Regions from separate parts of the Rhodococcus sp. P4_B6 genome, predicted to be linked through region 2. Evidence: riboswitches for the same ligand, from Rfam matches in the RefSeq annotation. Region 2 holds a riboswitch; the other holds the start of a gene.
The links. Region 2 has a riboswitch for thiamine pyrophosphate ahead of thiO (glycine oxidase ThiO). Riboswitches for the same ligand answer to the same signal wherever they lie in the genome.

Region 1: linked by a shared signal. The riboswitch ahead of AC1DWT_RS23500 (TenA family protein) and the one ahead of thiO (glycine oxidase ThiO) in region 2 are both predicted to bind thiamine pyrophosphate.

Annotation. Positions count from the first base shown of each region.
Region 1 covers NZ_JBFUHV010000051.1:10,884-17,863, forward strand. The annotation lists gene AC1DWT_RS23485 (MFS transporter) at 1-131, shown strand, start outside; gene AC1DWT_RS23490 (carboxylesterase/lipase family protein) at 124-1,677, opposite strand; gene AC1DWT_RS23495 (NUDIX hydrolase) at 1,790-2,467, shown strand; TPP riboswitch at 2,526-2,621, shown strand; gene AC1DWT_RS23500 (TenA family protein) at 2,615-3,337, shown strand; gene AC1DWT_RS23505 (ABC transporter substrate-binding protein) at 3,322-4,362, shown strand; gene AC1DWT_RS23510 (ABC transporter permease) at 4,340-5,161, shown strand; gene AC1DWT_RS23515 (ABC transporter ATP-binding protein) at 5,154-5,966, shown strand; gene AC1DWT_RS23520 (WS/DGAT/MGAT family O-acyltransferase) at 5,996-6,980, opposite strand, start outside.
Region 2 covers NZ_JBFUHV010000021.1:52,337-63,081, forward strand. The annotation lists gene pta (phosphate acetyltransferase) at 1-1,401, shown strand, start outside; gene AC1DWT_RS13320 (acetate kinase) at 1,398-2,600, shown strand; gene AC1DWT_RS13325 (serine/threonine-protein kinase) at 2,604-4,961, opposite strand; gene AC1DWT_RS13330 (glutamate ABC transporter substrate-binding protein) at 4,970-5,944, opposite strand; gene AC1DWT_RS13335 (hypothetical protein) at 5,941-7,323, opposite strand; gene AC1DWT_RS13340 (NUDIX hydrolase) at 7,447-8,205, shown strand; gene thiE (thiamine phosphate synthase) at 8,206-8,904, opposite strand; TPP riboswitch at 8,929-9,041, shown strand; gene thiO (glycine oxidase ThiO) at 9,040-10,107, shown strand; gene thiS (sulfur carrier protein ThiS) at 10,110-10,334, shown strand; gene thiG (thiazole synthase) at 10,327-10,745, shown strand, end outside.

The sequences.
Region 1 (6,980 bases), on a different contig from region 2:
GTCCGATCCTCGACAAGTGGGGTATCCAGCCGACGTTCTTCGTGCTCGCGATCCCGGTCCTGATCATCGGGCTGGCGTGCTTCGCGCTGCCCGTGCTGAAGGAACTGGACGATAAGGTGCCGGTCAGTTGAACCCCATGACGTCGTTGCCCCAGGCGACCCGCATCTCGTGGTCCGGGTCCTTCACCAGCGTGTCCGCGCCGTCGATCAGCAACGTGGCGCGGTCCTCCTCGTCGTAGGGGGCCCAGTGCTTGGACGCGTCCAGGGCGGCGGGGACACCGTGCCGCGCGAACGCGAGCCACCGGCGCTGGATGCGGCCCGACACCTCGAGTGCCGTCTTCCGGCCGCCGAGCCAGAACGTCGGGTCGATGTTGAGGGTGTCGAAATTGCCGAAGACGTACGGGAGTTCGGTGGCGTGCCCGGCTCCGATGCGCGCGGCCTTGAGCATCGGGGTGGCCTGGTCGAACCGGTACATCCACGTCGGCGAGTGCCTGCTGTGGGCGTCGGCCACCCACAGGGCGGGCATCCGGAACGCGGCGTCGCGGGACATCGCGAGTGCGCCCTTCGGTTTGCCGCGGTCCGGGTACACAGACAGGATGTCGGCGAGGCGGGCCGCGGGCAGTTCCGGGTGATCGGTCGCGATCGCCCGCAGCATCTCCTGCACCGAATCCGAAGTGACCGGCAGCAGAGGCGATTTCATGAACTTGAAGATCGACGACTCGTCCTTGTTGGAACCGATGATGAGGGGGATCCGGTGGGAGTAGCCCTTCTGGAACGCGGCCACCGGGTAGCGGGGCAGGAAGTCGCGGTCCACCACGGGCGCCATGGCGAGTGTGCCCGGGATCTTCGTCGGCACCTCGTTGACGAGGGTGTCGCTGGCCTCGATGACCGTGCGGTACGGGAGGCGCAGCAACGTGTCGATCCGGGCGGGTTCCACGTCGAGGATGTCGAGGAACTGCTTCGCGACCGTGGCCGCCCGCTCGCTGCCGTACACCGACGTGGCGGGTGGGCTCTGGGCGATCGCGCGGTGGAACAACCCGTCCGCACTCGGGCACGTCATCAGGGTGGTGATCGACCCGGCTCCCGACGACTCCCCGAACACCGTCACCTCGTCCGGGTCACCGCCGAACGACGCGATGTTCTCGCGCACCCATTCGAGGGCGGCGACCTGGTCGCGCAGCCCGCAGTTGGTCTCGAACACCCGCTCCGCCGTCGAGAACGACGACAGGTCGAGGAAGCCGAGCGCCCCGACCCGGTAGTTGAACGAGACCAGCACGACGTCGCCGAGAGTGGACAGGATCCGCCCGTTGTAGATGCCCTGGGCCGCGGTTCCCAGGCAGTAGGCGCCGCCGTGGATCCACACCATCACCGGCCGCGGGATGCCGTCGGGCCTGGGTGCCCACACGTTGACCGACAGGCAGTCCTCGTCCATCTCGAGTCCGGCGTCGATCGGGACGGCGGTGCCGTGGCCCTGCGGGGCCATCGGGCCGAAGTCGACGCAGTCGCGCACGCCGTCCCACGGTGCGGGCGGGGCCGGCGCCCGGAACCGCAGATCGCCGACGGTGGCGGCGGCGAACGGGATGCCCTTCCACGCGTAGACGTCGCCTTCGGGATAGCCGCGCACGTCGCCGTCCCGGGCGCGGACGACGAGTGTGTCGCCTGACTTCTCGACATCCACGGCCGAATCTCCTCACGCAGCGCGTACGGGAATCTCTCGCCAAACTACCAACGATGCGCAGGCAGGACCGTTCGAACGCGATATAGATCAACCGCGCGCTAACATGTGCTCCGTGGCCGCATCGACCGATCCCGAGGGCAAGAGTCTCCTCGACTACCCGCGGCCGTCCGTGGCGGTCGACGTCGCCGTCCTCACCGTCGACGGCGCCGAGCTGAAAGTGCTTGTGGTTCCGCACCGTTCGGGCCGGCTCGCGCTTCCGGGCACCTTCCTCCACAAGGGCGAGCGGCTGCGGGACGCCGCCGAGCGGTGCCTGCGGATCAAGGCCGGACTGGCGGGTGCCGAGTTCCACCAGTTGGCGATGTTCGACGACCCCGCCCGCGACGACCGCGGGTGGGTGCTGTCGATGACGCACGGTGCGGCGCTGCCGCGCACGGCACTCCCCCGCGACGCCCTGCTGATCCCCGTCGACGGCGACCGGGTGACGCAGGACCTCGCGTTCGACCACGCGGACGTCGTCACCCTCGCCGTCGCCGACCTGCGCGAGCGGTACGCGCGGTCCGTCGACCCGTCGGGGCTGGCCGGCGACACGTTCACGGTGCTCGAACTCCGCCGGGTCTACGAGGTGGTGTTCGGCCGTCCCCTCCCGAAGGACTCGTTCCGCCGGCACATGATGCCCGCCCTCGAGCACACCGGCGACATGGCCGTCGTCGGGACCGGCAGGCCCGCCGAGATCTACACGCGCGGCCCCGCGCCCCTCCCGCCGGGAGCGGCCGCGTTCCTCGCAGGCTGAGCCCGTCCACCCACCCGGGGCCTTTCCGTTCGCGGCACGGCCGGTGCTAGGGTCGGCTTGTTCTGACACGGGGTGCTCCGCACGGGCGGGGCTGAGAACACACCCGGGAACCTGCTCAGGTAATGCTGACGAAGGGATGTCAACGTTGTGAATAGCTCTGTCCAAGGTGCTGCGGGCGCAGGCCAGCACGCCCGATTCACGGACCACTTGTGGGACCGGACCAAGGTGCTGCGCGAAGCGATCGACGAACTCGAGTTCCTCCGCCGCCTCGGCGACGGAACACTGCCGCTGGACGTGTTCCGCACGTACATCGAGCAGGATTTCCTGTACCTGACCGGATACGCGAAGGCCCTGTCCCTGGTCGCCGCGCATGCGCCGGGCCCCGTCGAGGCCGGCTTCTGGGCCGGCTCGGCAGCCGAGGCCGCCACGGTCGAGGCGACATTGCACCAGAATCTGCTGACCAGCGGACGGCTCCCCGCGTCGGACGCCGAACCGCAGCATTCGCAGGCCTGCCTCGGGTACATCTCCTACCTGACGGCGGTCGCCGCCACCGAGCCGTACGCGGTGTCCGCCGCCGCGGTGCTGCCGTGCTTCTGGATCTACGCCGACGTGGGACGCCGGCTGGCGGCGAGCGCCCGGGACGTGCTGGCCGCCGACCCGACGCACCCGTACGCACAGTGGGTGACCACGTACGACGCGGAGGAGTTCCACGCCGCCGTCGCGAAGGCCCGCGAACTCGTGGACGCCGCCGCGGAGGCCGCGACCGACGCCCAGCGCGAGGCGATGGTGGAGGCGTTCACGATCGCCAGCCGCTACGAACTCATGTTCTGGGACACCGCACTCAACAAGCAGGAATGGCCGGCGTCGTGACACTTTTCTCCCGTACCAAGCGCGCTGCCACCGCAGCCGTCATCCTCGTCTCGGCCCTGTCGATGCTCACCGGCTGCGCCGGCGACTCACAGTCCGACGACACCATCCGGTTCGCACTCGACTGGACGCCGAACACCAACCACACCGGACTGTTCGTCGCCCAGCAGGAGGGCTGGTTCGCGGACGCCGGACTCGACGTGCAGGTTCTGCCGTACAACGACACCTCACCCGACACCCTCGTCGACGCCGGCAACGCGGAGTTCGGCGTGAGCTTCCAGAGTTCCGCGACGTTCTCGAAGGCCGCGGGCGCCCAGACCACGTCGGTCATGGCCCCGCTGCAGCACTGGGCGACGGGCATCGCGGTGAAGGCGGATCGCGCCGACATCACCCGCCCCCGGGATCTCGACGGCAAGATCTACGCCGGTTTCGCGGACCCCGACGGCGAGGAGACGCTGAAGCAGATCATCCGGAACGACGGCGGCAAGGGCGAATTCACCACCGTCACGCTCGGCACGTCGGCCTACGAGGCCGTGTACTCCGGCACCGCCGACTTCACCGTGTCGTTCTTCGGCTGGGAGGGCATCGAGGCCGAGCACCGGGGCACCCCGATGCGCTACTTCCACTACACCGACTACGGCTTCCCGGACGCGTACGCACTCGTCATCGAGGGCAACGAGCAGTGGATGGACGAGCATCCCGAGCAGGCCCGCAAGTTCGTCCAGGCCCTGCAGCGCGGCTACCAGTTCGCCGCCGACCGGCCGGACGAGGCCGCGCAGATGTTGATCGACGCCAACCCCGGCGCCTTCACGGACGAGTCCCTCGTGCGGGAGAGCCAGCAGATGCTGTCCTCCGAGTACATGAAGGACGCTTCCGGAAAGGTCGGGACACAGACGGCCGAGCAGTGGGCGGGGTACTCCGGTTTCCTGTTCCAGCACGGCCTGCTCACTGGCCCCGACGGGGCACCGCTGACCACGGAACCCGACTGGTCGACGTATTTCACCAATGAGTACCTCGCTCAGCCCTGACCCGACCCTCCGGACCCCGGCCCCGGGCACGTCCCCGCTGCTGCGGCGGGTACTGCCCGCGGTCGTGGTCGTGGCGCTGCTGGTCGTCGCGTGGCAGGTGTACGTGACGGTCAGCGGTATCCGGCCGCAGGTGCTGCCGTCGCCGCTGCGGGTCGTCCAGCAGGGTTGGCGGGCGCGGGACGCCATCTCCGGTCACGCCTCCGCGACACTGCAGGTGACGCTGATCGGGTTCGCCGTGTCCCTGCTCTGCGCGTGGGCTCTCGCCGTGCTCGTGGACTTCTCGCCGTGGCTGCGACGCGCATTCGTTCCGCTGTTCGTCGTGTCGCAGACGCTGCCGATCATCGCGATCGCGCCGCTGATGATCATCTGGTTCGGATTCGGTCTGCTGCCGAAGGTCCTCGTGATCGCCCTCGCCACGTTCTTCCCCATGACGATCGGCCTGATCGAGGGTTTCGCCGCCGCCGACCGGGAGGCGGGTGCGCTGTTGCGCAGCATGGGCGCCTCCCGGTGGCAGGAATTCCGCTACGTGCGGCTGCCCTCGGCCATCCCCCGGTTCTTCACCGCCCTGCGCATCGGCATCACGTACGCCGTCGTGGGTGCCGTGTTCGCCGAATACGTCGGGGCCACGTCCGGTCTCGGCATCTACATGGCCACGCAGAAGAACTCCTTCCGCACCGACCTCGTGCTGGCGGCGGTGCTCGTCACCGCCGTGATCAGCGTCAGCCTCTACCTGCTCACGTTCGCGGTGGAGCGCGTCGTCGCCCCCTGGATCAAGAACGAGAGAGCCCGGCATGAGTGAGACCGCGCGCGTCGCACTGTCCGGACTGAGCAAGGGATTCCCCGTCCGCGGCGGCATCCGTCCCGTCCTCGACAACGTCTCGTTCACCGTCGAACCGGGCGAGTTCGTGTCGGTGATCGGCCCCAGCGGGTGCGGGAAGAGCACCGCGTTCGCCATGCTCGCCGGACTCGACCAACCGGACGCCGGCACCGTCACGATCGGCGGCGAGCCCGTGCGTCCCGCGGGCAGTGGCCCGTCGAACTGCGCGTACATGCCGCAGAAGGACCTGCTGTTCCCGTGGCGCAGCGTCCTCGACAACACCACCCTCGGACTCGAGGTGCAGGGCGTGCCCCGGAAACAGGCGCGGGACAAAGCCCGGGAACTGTTTTCCGTCTTCGGTCTCGGCGGGTTCGAGGACGCCCGCCCCAGCCAGCTGTCCGGCGGCATGCGACAGCGCGCCGCGATGCTGCGGACCGTCGTCCAGGACCGGCCCGTGCTGCTGCTCGACGAGCCGTTCGGCGCCCTGGATTCGTTGACCCGCACCGAGATGCAGACCTGGTTGCAGGACGTGTGGCAGCGCTACCGGTGGACCGTCCTGATGATCACCCACGACATCCGGGAGGCCGTCTACCTGTCGGACCGGGTGGTCGTGCTGTCCGCCCGGCCCGCCACCGTGCGGCGCGAGGTGACGGTGGGCCTGCCCCGCCCCCGCGAACTGTCGATGATGACGTCACCCGAATTCGCGGACGTCGAACACGAACTGCTCGGCGTGCTGCACGAGGAATCGCGGCGGGCCCTCGTCGAGCAGGAGTCGGGCAGACGCTGAAACCCGCGGCGCCTCCAAGCAGTAGCGTCTCAGAGTAGTGCCGCCTCCAGTTCGCCGAGGGCAGCCTCCAGGTAGTGGAGGATGCGTTGCAGGCTCGGCACCGAGCGGCGGCACCCGATGACACCGAAATCGAGGTTGCCGCCGTTGGTGGTGAGCGTGATGTTCAGCGCCTGCCCGTCCAGCACCACCGACGTCGGGTAGATGCCGTCCAGCCGGGACCCGTTCCAGTACATGGTCTTCCGCGGTCCCGGGACGTTGGAGATGATCACGTTGAACGGCGGCGGCGTGAAGCGGACGAACCCCGGCACCGGCGTCAGGGCGATCGGTGACATGTTGACCGCGGACCACGCCAGCGCCTGCAACGAGGTGAGGCTGCCGAACAATTCCTTTCCCTGCGACATGGACGCGGAGATCGCCGTCAGACGCTCCGCCGGGTCGTCGACGTCCGTCGCCAGGTTGCACAACGTCACCCCCACCGCGTTGCCGCCGGAGTCGGCCTTCTGCTCGTCGCGCAGCGACACCGGAACCATCGCGATCAGCGGTTCGTCCGGCAGCGCGTTCTGTTCCTCGAGGTAGCCCCGCAGCCCCCCGGCGCACATGGCCATCACGACGTCGTTGACACTGACGCCTGCCGCTTTCCGCACGGCATGGATCCGGTCGAGCGGCCAGGACTGCGCGGCGAACCGGCGCGCGCCACCGATCGGGACGTTGAGCATGGTGCGGGGCGCCTCGTACGGAAACCTCATGTCGTGCTGACCCATCGCGGTGCGGGCGATCCGCAGCGACGCCGGCGCGAGACCGGCGACGTCGCCGACCGTGCGGCGGACCCCGTTCACCACCGACCAGAGGTCGGGGGCGGCGGCTCCGTTCGCCGACCCCGAGCGCGGCAGGTTCCACGGCGGCGGCGCGTCGCGCACGTCCGGGTCGGTCGACAGCGTCCGCATCAGCAGCCGCAGCCCGGAGACCCCGTCCATCAGCGAGTGGTGCAGCTTGGTGTAGATCGCGAACCGGCCG
Region 2 (10,745 bases):
CACCGGGAGGCGCTGCGGGTGCTGGTCGGGGGAATGACGGCCGAGCACATTCTCGAGCGGCTGACGGAGGGCACGGTGGTGATTGCCCCGGCCGACCGGTCCGACGTGCTGCTGGCGATGGTGAATGCGCATGAGGCCGAGGGGTTCCCGTCGCTGGCGGGCATCATCATGAACGGTGGGCTGGTGCCGCACCCGGCGATCGCGAAGCTGATGGCCGGCCTCAGGCCGCGGTTGCCGATCCTCACCACCGATCTGGGCACGTTCGACACGGCCAGTGCGGCCGCTCAGACCCGTGGCCGGGTGGCGGTCGGCTCGCAACGCAAGATCGACACCGCCCTGAGTGTCATGGAACTCCGGGTGGACGCGCCGACGCTGCTGGAGCGGTTGAAGCTGCCCATCCCGTCGGTGGTGACTCCGCAGATGTTCGAGTACCAGCTGATCGACCGCGCCCGCCGGGACCGCAAGCACGTCGTGCTCCCGGAGGGCGCCGACGACCGCATCCTGCGGGCGGCGGGGAGGCTGCTGCAACGGCAGGTGGCGCAGTTGACCATTCTCGGCGACGAGGTGCAGGTGCGTCGCCGCGCGGCGGAACTCGGTGTCGACCTCGCGGAAGCGCAGGTCCTCGACCCGCGGACGTCCGAACATGCCGGTCCGTTCGCGGAGGAGTACGCGCGGCTCCGCGCCCACAAGGGCATGAGTGTGGACCGCGCCCGCGAGGTGATGACCGACATCTCGTATTTCGGAACCATGATGGTGCACTTGGGAATCGCGGACGGCATGGTCTCCGGTGCCGCGCACACCACGGCGCACACCATCCGGCCGTCGTTCGAGATCATCAAGACGCAACCGGGTGTGTCCACCGTGTCGAGCGTGTTCCTGATGTGCCTGTCCGACCGGGTGCTCGCGTACGGTGACTGCGCGGTGGTGCCCGACCCCACGGCCGAGCAGCTGGCCGACATCGCGATCTCGTCGGCGCAGACGTCGTCCCAGTTCGGCATCGATCCGCGCATCGCGATGCTGTCGTATTCGACGGGCGACTCGGGCAGCGGCGCGGATGTCGACAAGGTGCGCTCCGCGACCAAACTGGTGCGGGAGCGTAGGCCGGACCTGTTGGTGGAAGGCCCCATTCAGTACGATGCCGCCATCGAGCAGAGCGTGGCCGACAAGAAGATGCCCGGTTCGGAGGTGGCGGGCAAGGCGACGGTCTTCATCTTCCCCGACCTCAACACCGGCAACAACACGTACAAGGCGGTGCAGCGCAGTGCCGGAGCGATCGCGGTCGGGCCGGTGCTGCAGGGTCTCAACAAACCCGTCAACGACCTGTCGCGAGGGGCGTTGGTCGAGGACATCGTGAACACCGTGGCGATCACGGCGATCCAGGCGCAGGGAGCAGAGCAGTGAGCGAAGGCAGCGAAGGTTCCGTCCTGGTGGTCAATTCCGGTTCGTCGTCGATCAAGTTCCAGCTGGTCCACCCGGACACCGGGAAGTCCTCGGCGTCCGGTCTCATCGAGAGGATCGGGGAACCCGAGGGGCGCATCGTCTATCACCACCGCACCGGGTTGGCGGAGCGCCACGTCCACATCGCCGACCACCGGGCGGGGCTGAAGATGGTGTCGGACATCGTCGCCGAGGTGGGGCGTCCGCTGCGGGAGGCGGGGATCGTCGCGGTCGGGCACCGCATCGTCCACGGCGGCGACGTGTTCTACGAGCCGACGATCATCGACGACGCGGTGGTGCAGTCCATCTCGGACCTGTCGGCGCTTGCGCCGCTGCACAATCCGGCGAACGTGATCGGGATCGAGGTGGCGCGCGAGGAGTTGCCGGACATCCCGCACGTCGCCGTGTTCGACACCGCGTTCTTCCACACGCTGCCTGCGGAGGCGTCGACGTATGCGATCGACCGGACGGTCGCGCAGGAGCACGCCATCCGGCGGTACGGCTTCCACGGCACCTCGCATCAGTACGTGTCGGGGCGGGCGGCCGAGTTCCTCGGCCGGGGCCTGTCGGAGCTGAATCAGATAGTGCTGCACCTCGGGAACGGCGCGTCGGCGTCCGCGATCCGCGGGGGACTGGCCGTCGACACGTCCATGGGCCTGACTCCGCTCGAGGGTCTCGTCATGGGCACGCGGTCCGGCGACGTCGACCCCGGGGTGATCCTGCACCTGCACCGCAGCGGCATGGGTGTCGATCAGATCGACGACCTGCTGAACCGGCACTCCGGACTCAAGGGCCTGTCCGGGGTCAACGACTTCCGGGCGCTGCTGGCACTCGTCGGCGAGGGCGACGAGGACGCGGCGCTGGCCTACGACGTGTACGTGCACCGGCTCCGCAAGTACATCGGCGCCTACCTGGTGGAACTGGGCGGCGTGGACGTCATCACGTTCACCGGGGGAGTCGGCGAGAACAACGTCGACGTCCGCCGCGACAGCCTGGCGGGGCTGGGCCGCCTCGGCATCGTCGTCGACGACGACCGCAACCGCGCGGATTCCCGGGACGCCCGCCGCATCTCGGCGGACGAGTCCGACGTCCAGGTGCTGGTCGTGCCGACCAACGAGGAGTTCGCGATTGCCCGCGCCGCGGTGGAGCTGGTCGGGGTCTGAGTGTTACAGCAGGCTCCTGGGCCTGATGGCGTTGGCGAGGTCCACCAGCGTGTACCGGTGGGTGCGCTCGGGGGCGTTGCGGGCCAGCGCCCGCAGACCGGCCTCGGCGCCCTTGCGTAGTCCCCGTTCGGTGAACGGCACCCCCAGGATCTGCTCGAGTTCCGTTGCCGACGTGTGACCGGCACGCATCCAGTCCAGCGCCGTGCCCAGCACGAGTGTGCGCATCTGCAGCGCCCGGCTCTCCTCGGGTGCGAGCGCGGTGACGCGGAGCGCCGCCTCCCGCAGCGCCGCCTCGTCGATCTCCTCGATCGGCCTGCCGGACAGCAGCATCAGCACACTCGTCATCTGGGCCATGGTGAAGTGCCGGGACGTCGCGGGAACCTGATCGAGCGCGGCGATGGCGCCGGGCAGATCTCCGCGTTCGGTGAGTTGGCGGGCCAGCCCGAATGCTGCGCTCACCAGGCTGTGATCGGTGCGCCACACCGTCCGGTAGTACTTCTCGGCGAAGGTCCGCCACCGGTGGGAATCGGAGCTTTCGCAGTGCTGCAGAATCAGTTCGGCGGTGGCCGCGAGGGCAAGTTTGGGAGCCGTTTCACCGGGCATCGCCTGCAGCACGGACTCGAACCGGGGGAATGCCGTCTCGTACTCGCCGTCGATCAGCGTCGCGAGTCCGGCGTACCAGTCGACGCGCCAGTTCCCGCCCATCTCCGCCTCCAGGTCGCGGAGGAGTGTGGTCGCGGTGGCGGCGTCCCCGAGGTCGAGGTGCGCCTTGATCTCGGCGAGGGTCAGTTCCCGGGAGAACGACACGTCCAGGTCGCCGACGACCCGCTCGATACCGCTCTCGCGGGCGTGCCGAATGGAATCGAGGGTCTGCTGCGGTTCGCTGTGCACCGCGGCGGCCAGGAGCTGGGCGTTGGGGTCGGCCGGGTCGATCAGCGGCACCGCCAGGGCCTGCGCCACCGACAGCGGGTCGAGATTCCTGTCCCGTTCGACGCCGTCGACGTACACGTCCGTCTGCTCGACGGCCTCGTTCGTGCCGAAAGTCGTTCGTTGCTTGCTGAACACGGTCGACAGTCCGGGATGCTCCTCGCCGGTCTGCTGCGCGAGCACCTCGCGGAGTACGGCGGTGAGCTGACCGGCCATCTCCTCGGCGGACGCGAACCGCCTGCTCGGATCGGGGTCGGTGGCGCGCAACAGGAGTCGGTGGAAGAACTCGTATTCTGTCAGGAGCGGCGCCTGCTCGGGGGAGGGGATCCCGTCGAGGTACCGGCCCTTGTCGGACGGCATGTCGAGCGTCAGCACTGCGAGTGTGCGCCCCACCGTGTAGATGTCGGAGGCCACGGTCGGGCCGGTCTTGACGATCTCCGGCGCCTGATACCCGGGCGTGCCGTACAGGTACCCGTAGTCCTCGATGCCGGCGACGGCGCCGAGGTCGATCAGCTTCAGGGCGTCCTCGGTGACCATCACGTTGTCGGGTTTGAGGTCGTTGTACACCAGACCGGTGGAGTGTAGATATGTCAGTGCGGGAAGGATTTCGAGCACGTACGCGATGGCCTGCTCGACCGGCATGCGCTCGGGCCTGATGTGCGTCGACAGGACGTCGCGCAGCGAATGACCGCCCACGTACTCCATGACGATGTAGCCCATCGGGGTTCCGTCCGACCGGGGATGCTCCACGAAGTTGAAGATCTTCACGATGCTCGGGTGCGCCACCTCGGCGAGGAACTGGCGTTCGGCCACCGCCACCGCCTGCGCCTCGGCGTCGCCGAAGTGCAACAGCCCCTTGAGAACCACCCACCTGTCGCTGACGTTGCGGTCGATGGCCAGGTAGATCCAGCCGAGGCCGCCGTGCGCGATGCAGCCCTGCACCTCGTACTGGCCGCCGATCAGTTCGTTCGGATCGAGGAGCGGCCGGAAGTCGAAAGTCGCTCCGCACGAGGGGCACAGACCGAACTCGGAGGCCTCGGACGTGGGGCCGCTGCGGCCGACCGGCTTGTTGCACTTCCAGCAGAAGCGCTTGCCCTCGGGGACCTTCGGGTCGGTCATCACCGCCGACGCCGGGTCGAGTGTCTTGACGACGGGCACCTCGACGAGTCCGCCGCCGAGACGCAGGCGCTGCCCGGACCGGGTGCGCGGTGACCGCGTCGAGCGACCGGTGCCGGACGCACCCGACGGCCGGGACGTCGGCGCCGCCTGGGTGGCCGGCCCCTCGTCCAGTTCTTCCCGAACTGCTGCTTGCGTGGCCTCGTCCAGCTCTTCCCGAACTGCTGCCTGCGTGGCCTCGTCCTCGGGTTCCCGGACCGCGGCCTGGGTGGCGAGGTCCGGGTCGGTGGACTCGGGGTTCTTCGAATGTTGCGGCATGCGTCCCCTCAGTCCTGGTACACGGCGGACGGCGGGGCGGGGGACGGGCCCAGCACCGACAGCCACTGGTCGTACATTCTGGTCCAGGTTCCGTCGCTGCGGATCCGTTCGAGTGTGCGGTTGACGAACCGCACGAGGTCCTCGTTCGCCTTGGTGATGCCGATGCCGTACGGTTCGGCGCCCATGCTGTCCCCCACGATCTCGAGGTACGGGTCCTGGGACGCCAGGCCGGCGAGGATCGTGTCGTCGGTGCTCACCGCGTCGACCTGCCGCTGCTGCAGGACCACCAGGCAATCCGACCACATGGGGACCGTGAGGATCTCGGCGGTCGGCGCGACCTTCTGCAACCGGGTCAGCGACGTCGTGCCGCGGACGACGCAGACCCGCTTTCCGCCCAGGTCGGCGGCGCTGCGGATCGGGGATCCCTTCACGACCAGAACCCGCTGCTGCGCCTCGAAGTACTCGGAGGAGAACGCCACCCGTTCCTTGCGGTCGCAGGTGATGGTCATCGTCTTCGCCACGATGTCGACCATCGACTCCTGCAGCGCCTTCTCACGATTCGCCGACGTGAGAATGCGGTAGTCGAGCCGGTCCGGGTCGCCGAACAGGTCCCGCGAGATCTCCCGGGCGACGTCGACGTCGAAGCCCTCGACGGCGCCGGTCGCGGGAGCGCGGAAACTCATCAGGTTGCTGCCCGTGTCGAGGCCGACGACGAGACGCCCCCGCGCGCGGATGGCGTCGACCGTCGGCATCGGCGTGTCGGAGTCGGGGAACGGGCGCAGGCTCGCGGTGGGGTCGCCGCAGTCCTTCTCGGGAGCAGGCGGGGCGGCGCTGGTCTCGGGGGCCGGTGCCGCGGCCGCGGGAAGCGGGGGTTCGGTGTAGGACACGTTCGGCGATCCGACGTGCTCCGGAGCGGCCTCGGCGCACCCGCCGATCAGCAACGTGGCCGCCAGCAGCACCAGCGCGATCCGGTGCCGCCTCACTGGTATTCCCTCAACCGAGGCCACAACCCGATGATAATTCCGGCGAACGCGACGAGCGTGAGGACGAGGGCGCCGGAACCGAGTGCGGTCAGCACCCGGGCCGCGGACTCGACGTTCGACCGCAGATGGTCGCGGGCGGTCCCGATCCCGTCGGTGAGCGCATCGTCGACGGCGGTGAACTGGGCCGCGGAATCCGAGGGTCCCGGCCCGATGGCAACCGTTGCCGCCGAAACGAAGTCGCCCTTCGCGAGGATCTCGTTCATGCGATCGTGCGCCGAAGACCAGCTTTTCCAGGCGTCCTCGGCCCGCACCACCTCGTCGTGGCCGACCGCGCGGTCGCCGTCGTGCGGATAGCCCGACAGCAGGGTGTCGAGCTGACCGGACTTGTCCTCGAAGACGGCGTCGTAGTCGCCGTTAGAGTCCCGGCGGACCAGTTTGAGCGTCTCCTCGGTGCGCGCCTGCTGCGCCAGGATGCGCGCCGCGGTCAACTCGTGCATCGGTCGGGCGCCCTGGGTCAGCGCCCGCTTGGTGTCGAGGGAGGAGACCAACCCGGCGACCAGCATCCACACGAGGAGGATCGCGGTGCACGACGACGCCAGGATCAACCCGAGATTGAACGTGCGCCTGCTCAGCCGTGCGAGGACGACCTGCGCGACGAGCAGCGCGACGAGCGCGACGAGGACCAGGATCAGCGCCGTCCAGGGTGGACGGGAGTAGTCCCGCTGTATGTCCGCGACGTCGGTTTCCTGCCGGGCGTGCAACTCCTGGGCCTTCGGCAGCATGCTCGTCTGCATCAGCGTGGATGCCTCGCTGAGGTAGGCCGCGCCCACGGGGTGACCGGTGCGGTTGTTGGCCCGCGCGGTCTCGACGAGACCGGAGTAGACGCTGAGGTCGGTGGAGATGGAGGCGAGAAGGCGCCTGCTGTCCACGTCGCTGGGGGCGAGCCCGCCGGACGCGTACACGAGGTCGGCGGAGGCCGTGCCGAGCGCCTGCGCGTACGTGTCCCGGAGTTCGGGGGGTTCGAGACCGCCGGAGATGAACGCGGTGGTGGCCGCGGCGTCCGCCACCGACAGGGCGCTGTAGAGGTTCTGCGCCGAGAACGACAGCGGTTCGGTCTCGGCGAGGACGCTGTCGAGGGTGGCCTCCCTGCCGTTCACGGTCGACGCGGCCACGAATCCGGCGGTCAGGGTGAGCAGCACCAGGAGCGCGCCGAGGGCGGTGAGCTTGGCGGGTGTCGACCCCAGGAAGGCCCGAAGTTCCTTACGACGCGCGACGGCGGGGTCGACGTCGTCGTCCGCGGCGGCAGACAGGGCGCGGCTGCCGTGGGGTTCGATCGACGGCGCCTCACGCAGAACCACGTCGCACCCCTCCCGTGTCACGGCCGCACCTTGTGGGGAGCATATAAGCAGGAGTCGGTGACTGGGGATATCGGGCACTTCCGGCAGAAACCGTTAGTGTGAGGGAACTGCAGGGAGACCCATCAGGTCGGACAGGGGTAGTCGATGCGTGGTGACGGTGACGGCTGGGCGACCGGGCCGGACGGCAGTCGTCATTGGGGCAAGCACGGTGCGGCCGGGTTGTTGCTGCGTGCGCCGCTCCCGGACGAGACGCCGGCCGTGCTCTTACAGCACCGTGCGGCCTGGAGCCACCAGGGCGGGACGTGGGCGTTGCCGGGCGGTGCCCGGGACAGCCACGAGACCACGACCCACGCCGCGGTACGCGAGGCGCACGAGGAAGCCGGCATCGAGAGTGCGGCCATCAGAGTCCGCACCGAGGTCGTCACCATGAAGGCCGCGAGCGGCTGGAGTTACACCACGGTGATCGCCGACGCCGAGCGTCCACTGCCCACCGTCGCGAACGGTGAGAGCACCGAACTGCGCTGGGTGCGGGAAACCGACGTCGCCGGGTTGCCACTGCACCCCGGGTTCGAAGCGGGGTGGCCGCAACTGCGCACCACCGAGGTGCGGCTGCTGCTCGACCGGTACGACGTGCTGGGTGAGAGCGGCGCGCTCGCGCAGCTGTCGAAGGCACTGCCCCGCACCGTGCACCTGCCCGACGGCACCTACGGGTGGCTGCCGCGCGTCGAGGTGCTCGAGGCACTGGACACGGTCGGTCGCCTCGCCGAACCGGCAGGTCACGGCACCACGCTGGGGACGGTGACCGCGGTCGTCACCACCGACCCCGAGCTGATCGAACAGTTGCCCGCCACGGTCGTGGTCCTACCGCCCGCCACGGTGCGAGACTGGCTCCAGCAGGCGTAACTACGCGTTCTGCTGCAGCAGGGCGGACAGTGAGCGCGCGGCGGCCTGCGGGTCGCGGGCCTCGGTGATGGCCCGCACGACGACGATCCGGTCGGCGCCTGCGGCGAGGATCTCCGGAACCCGGGACTCGTCGATGCCGCCGATCGCGAACCACGGGCGGTTCGGCGCGGAGTCGGCGGTCGAGCGCACCAGGTCGATGCCCGACGCGGTCCGCCCGGGCTTGGTGGGGGTCGCCCACACCGGTCCGGTGCAGAAGTAGTCGACGCCGTCCTCGATCGCCGCGAGGCTGGCCTGGGCGCGGCTGTGCGTGGACCGGCCGATCAGCACATCCGAACCCACGACGGTCCGCGCGTAGGGGACGGGCAGATCGCCCTGGCCGAGGTGCAGGACGTCGGCGCCTGCGGCCAGCGCCATGTCGGCCCGGTCGTTGACGGCGAGCAGCGCCCCGTGCCGCCTGGCCGCGGCCGCGAGCACCGACAGTGCCGCCAGTTCGTCCCTGGCGTCCATCGTGCCGAACTTCTTCTCACCGGCCGAGCCCTTGTCGCGGAGCTGGATGATGTCGACGCCGCCGGACAGCGCGGCCTCGGCGAACTGCGCCAGGTCGCCCTTCTCGCGCCGAGCATCGGTGCACAGGTACAAACGTGCTGTTCCGAGGCGGCGCCGACGGTCCGTGAGGTTGCTGTGATGTGAGGTGGTCACGGCATGACGGTAGCCTCTACGGTGAAAGTGCAACACGGGAGTCCCGGGGAACGTGGGGCTGAGAGGGGCTCACGCCGAGCCCGACCGTCATACCTGACCCGGATCATGCCGGCGCAGGAAGTGAGGTGGAGTTCAATGGCGAGATCGGTATCCGTCGTCGGAGGCGGAGTGATCGGCCTGTCGATTGCGTGGCGAGCAGCCCGCAACGGCTGGTCGGTGAAGCTGTACGACCCGTCGATCGGTTCGGGAGCGTCCTGGGTGGCGGGCGGCATGCTCGCCCCGCTGTCCGAGGGCTGGCCCGGTGAGGAGAGCGTCCTCGAACTGGGGAGCGCGTCGCTCGACCGGTGGCCCGAGTTCGGGAAGGAACTGGAGGCCGGGGCCGGCGTCGACCTGTTCACGTCGGAGGGTTCGCTCACCGTCGCGTTGGACGGCGCCGACGCCGAAGACCTCCGGACCATCGCCGAGTGGGTGGGGGCGCAGGGCCGGGATCTGCAGATCCTGAATCGCGCCGAGGTCCGCGCCCTCGAGCCGATGCTGGGTCGCGGAGTCCGGTTAGGGCTCTTGGCCGTCGACGAACTGGCCGTCGACAACAGGCTGCTCCTGCAGGCGTTGCAACGGTGTGCCGTCGACGCCGGGGTGGAGCTGATCGGTGAGGCCGTGCGCAGTCTGGACGGGCTGGGCGCGGACCAGATCGTCGTCACCGCGGGCATCGCGTCACCGGCACTGTGGCCGGGACTTCCGGTGCGCCCGGTGAAGGGCGAGATCCTGCGGTTGCGGGCCCGTCCCGGGGTGACCCCCGCGCCGGGCCGGACCATCCGCGGCAGCGTCCACGGCAGACCCGCCTACCTGGTGCCGCGTGCCGACGGCATCGTCGTCGGAGCCACCCAGTACGAATCGGGCAACGACACGCAGGTCACGGTGGCCGGTGTGCGGGACCTGATCGCGGACGCGGAGGCGCTGATGCCCGCCATCGGCGAGTACGAACTGCGTGAGACCTCGGCGGGTCTGCGTCCGATGACCCCGGACAACCTGCCGCTGATCGGCCGGGTGTCCGATCGGGTCGTGGTGGCGACGGGACACGGCCGCAACGGCATCCTGCTCACTCCGGTGACCGCCGACGCGACGGTGGCATTGTTGGAGGGCTCGGCACTGGTCGAGGCGAAAGCCGCAGACCCCGAACGTTTCGAGAAAGTAGCGAGGTAGAGATGAGTGAGCAGCAAGTAGTGGTGCCGATCGGCATCAGCGTCAACGGCGAGGATCACGAGTTCACGGAACCGTTGACCGTCACCGGGCTGCTGGAGGTGCTGAACCTGCCGACCAAGGGAATCGCGGTGGCCGTGAACGGCGCCGTGTTCCCCCGCGCCCGTTGGGACGAGCTCGTGGTCCGGGGCTGGGAGATCGAGATCCTCACGGCGGTGCAGGGTGGCTGACGCGACGCCCGGCGTGCAGAAGGGCCTCACGATCGCGGGCCGCACGTTCGGTTCACGGTTGATCATGGGCACCGGTGGCGCCGCCAACCTGACGGTGCTCGAAGAGGCGCTCGTCGCGTCCGGCACCGAGCTGACCACGGTCGCGATGCGCCGCGTCGACGCCGTCGGCGGCACCGGGGTGCTGGACCTGCTGCGCCGGCTCGACATCGCGCCGCTGCCCAACACCGCGGGGTGTCGCGGTGCGGCCGAGGCGGTGCTGACGGCGCAACTCGCCCGGGAGGCGCTCGAAACCGACTGGGTGAAGCTCGAGGTCATCGCCGACGAACGCACCCTCATGCCCGACGCCATCGAGTTGGTCAGCGCCGCCGAGCAACTGGTCGACGACGGATTCGTCGTCCTGCCGTACACCAC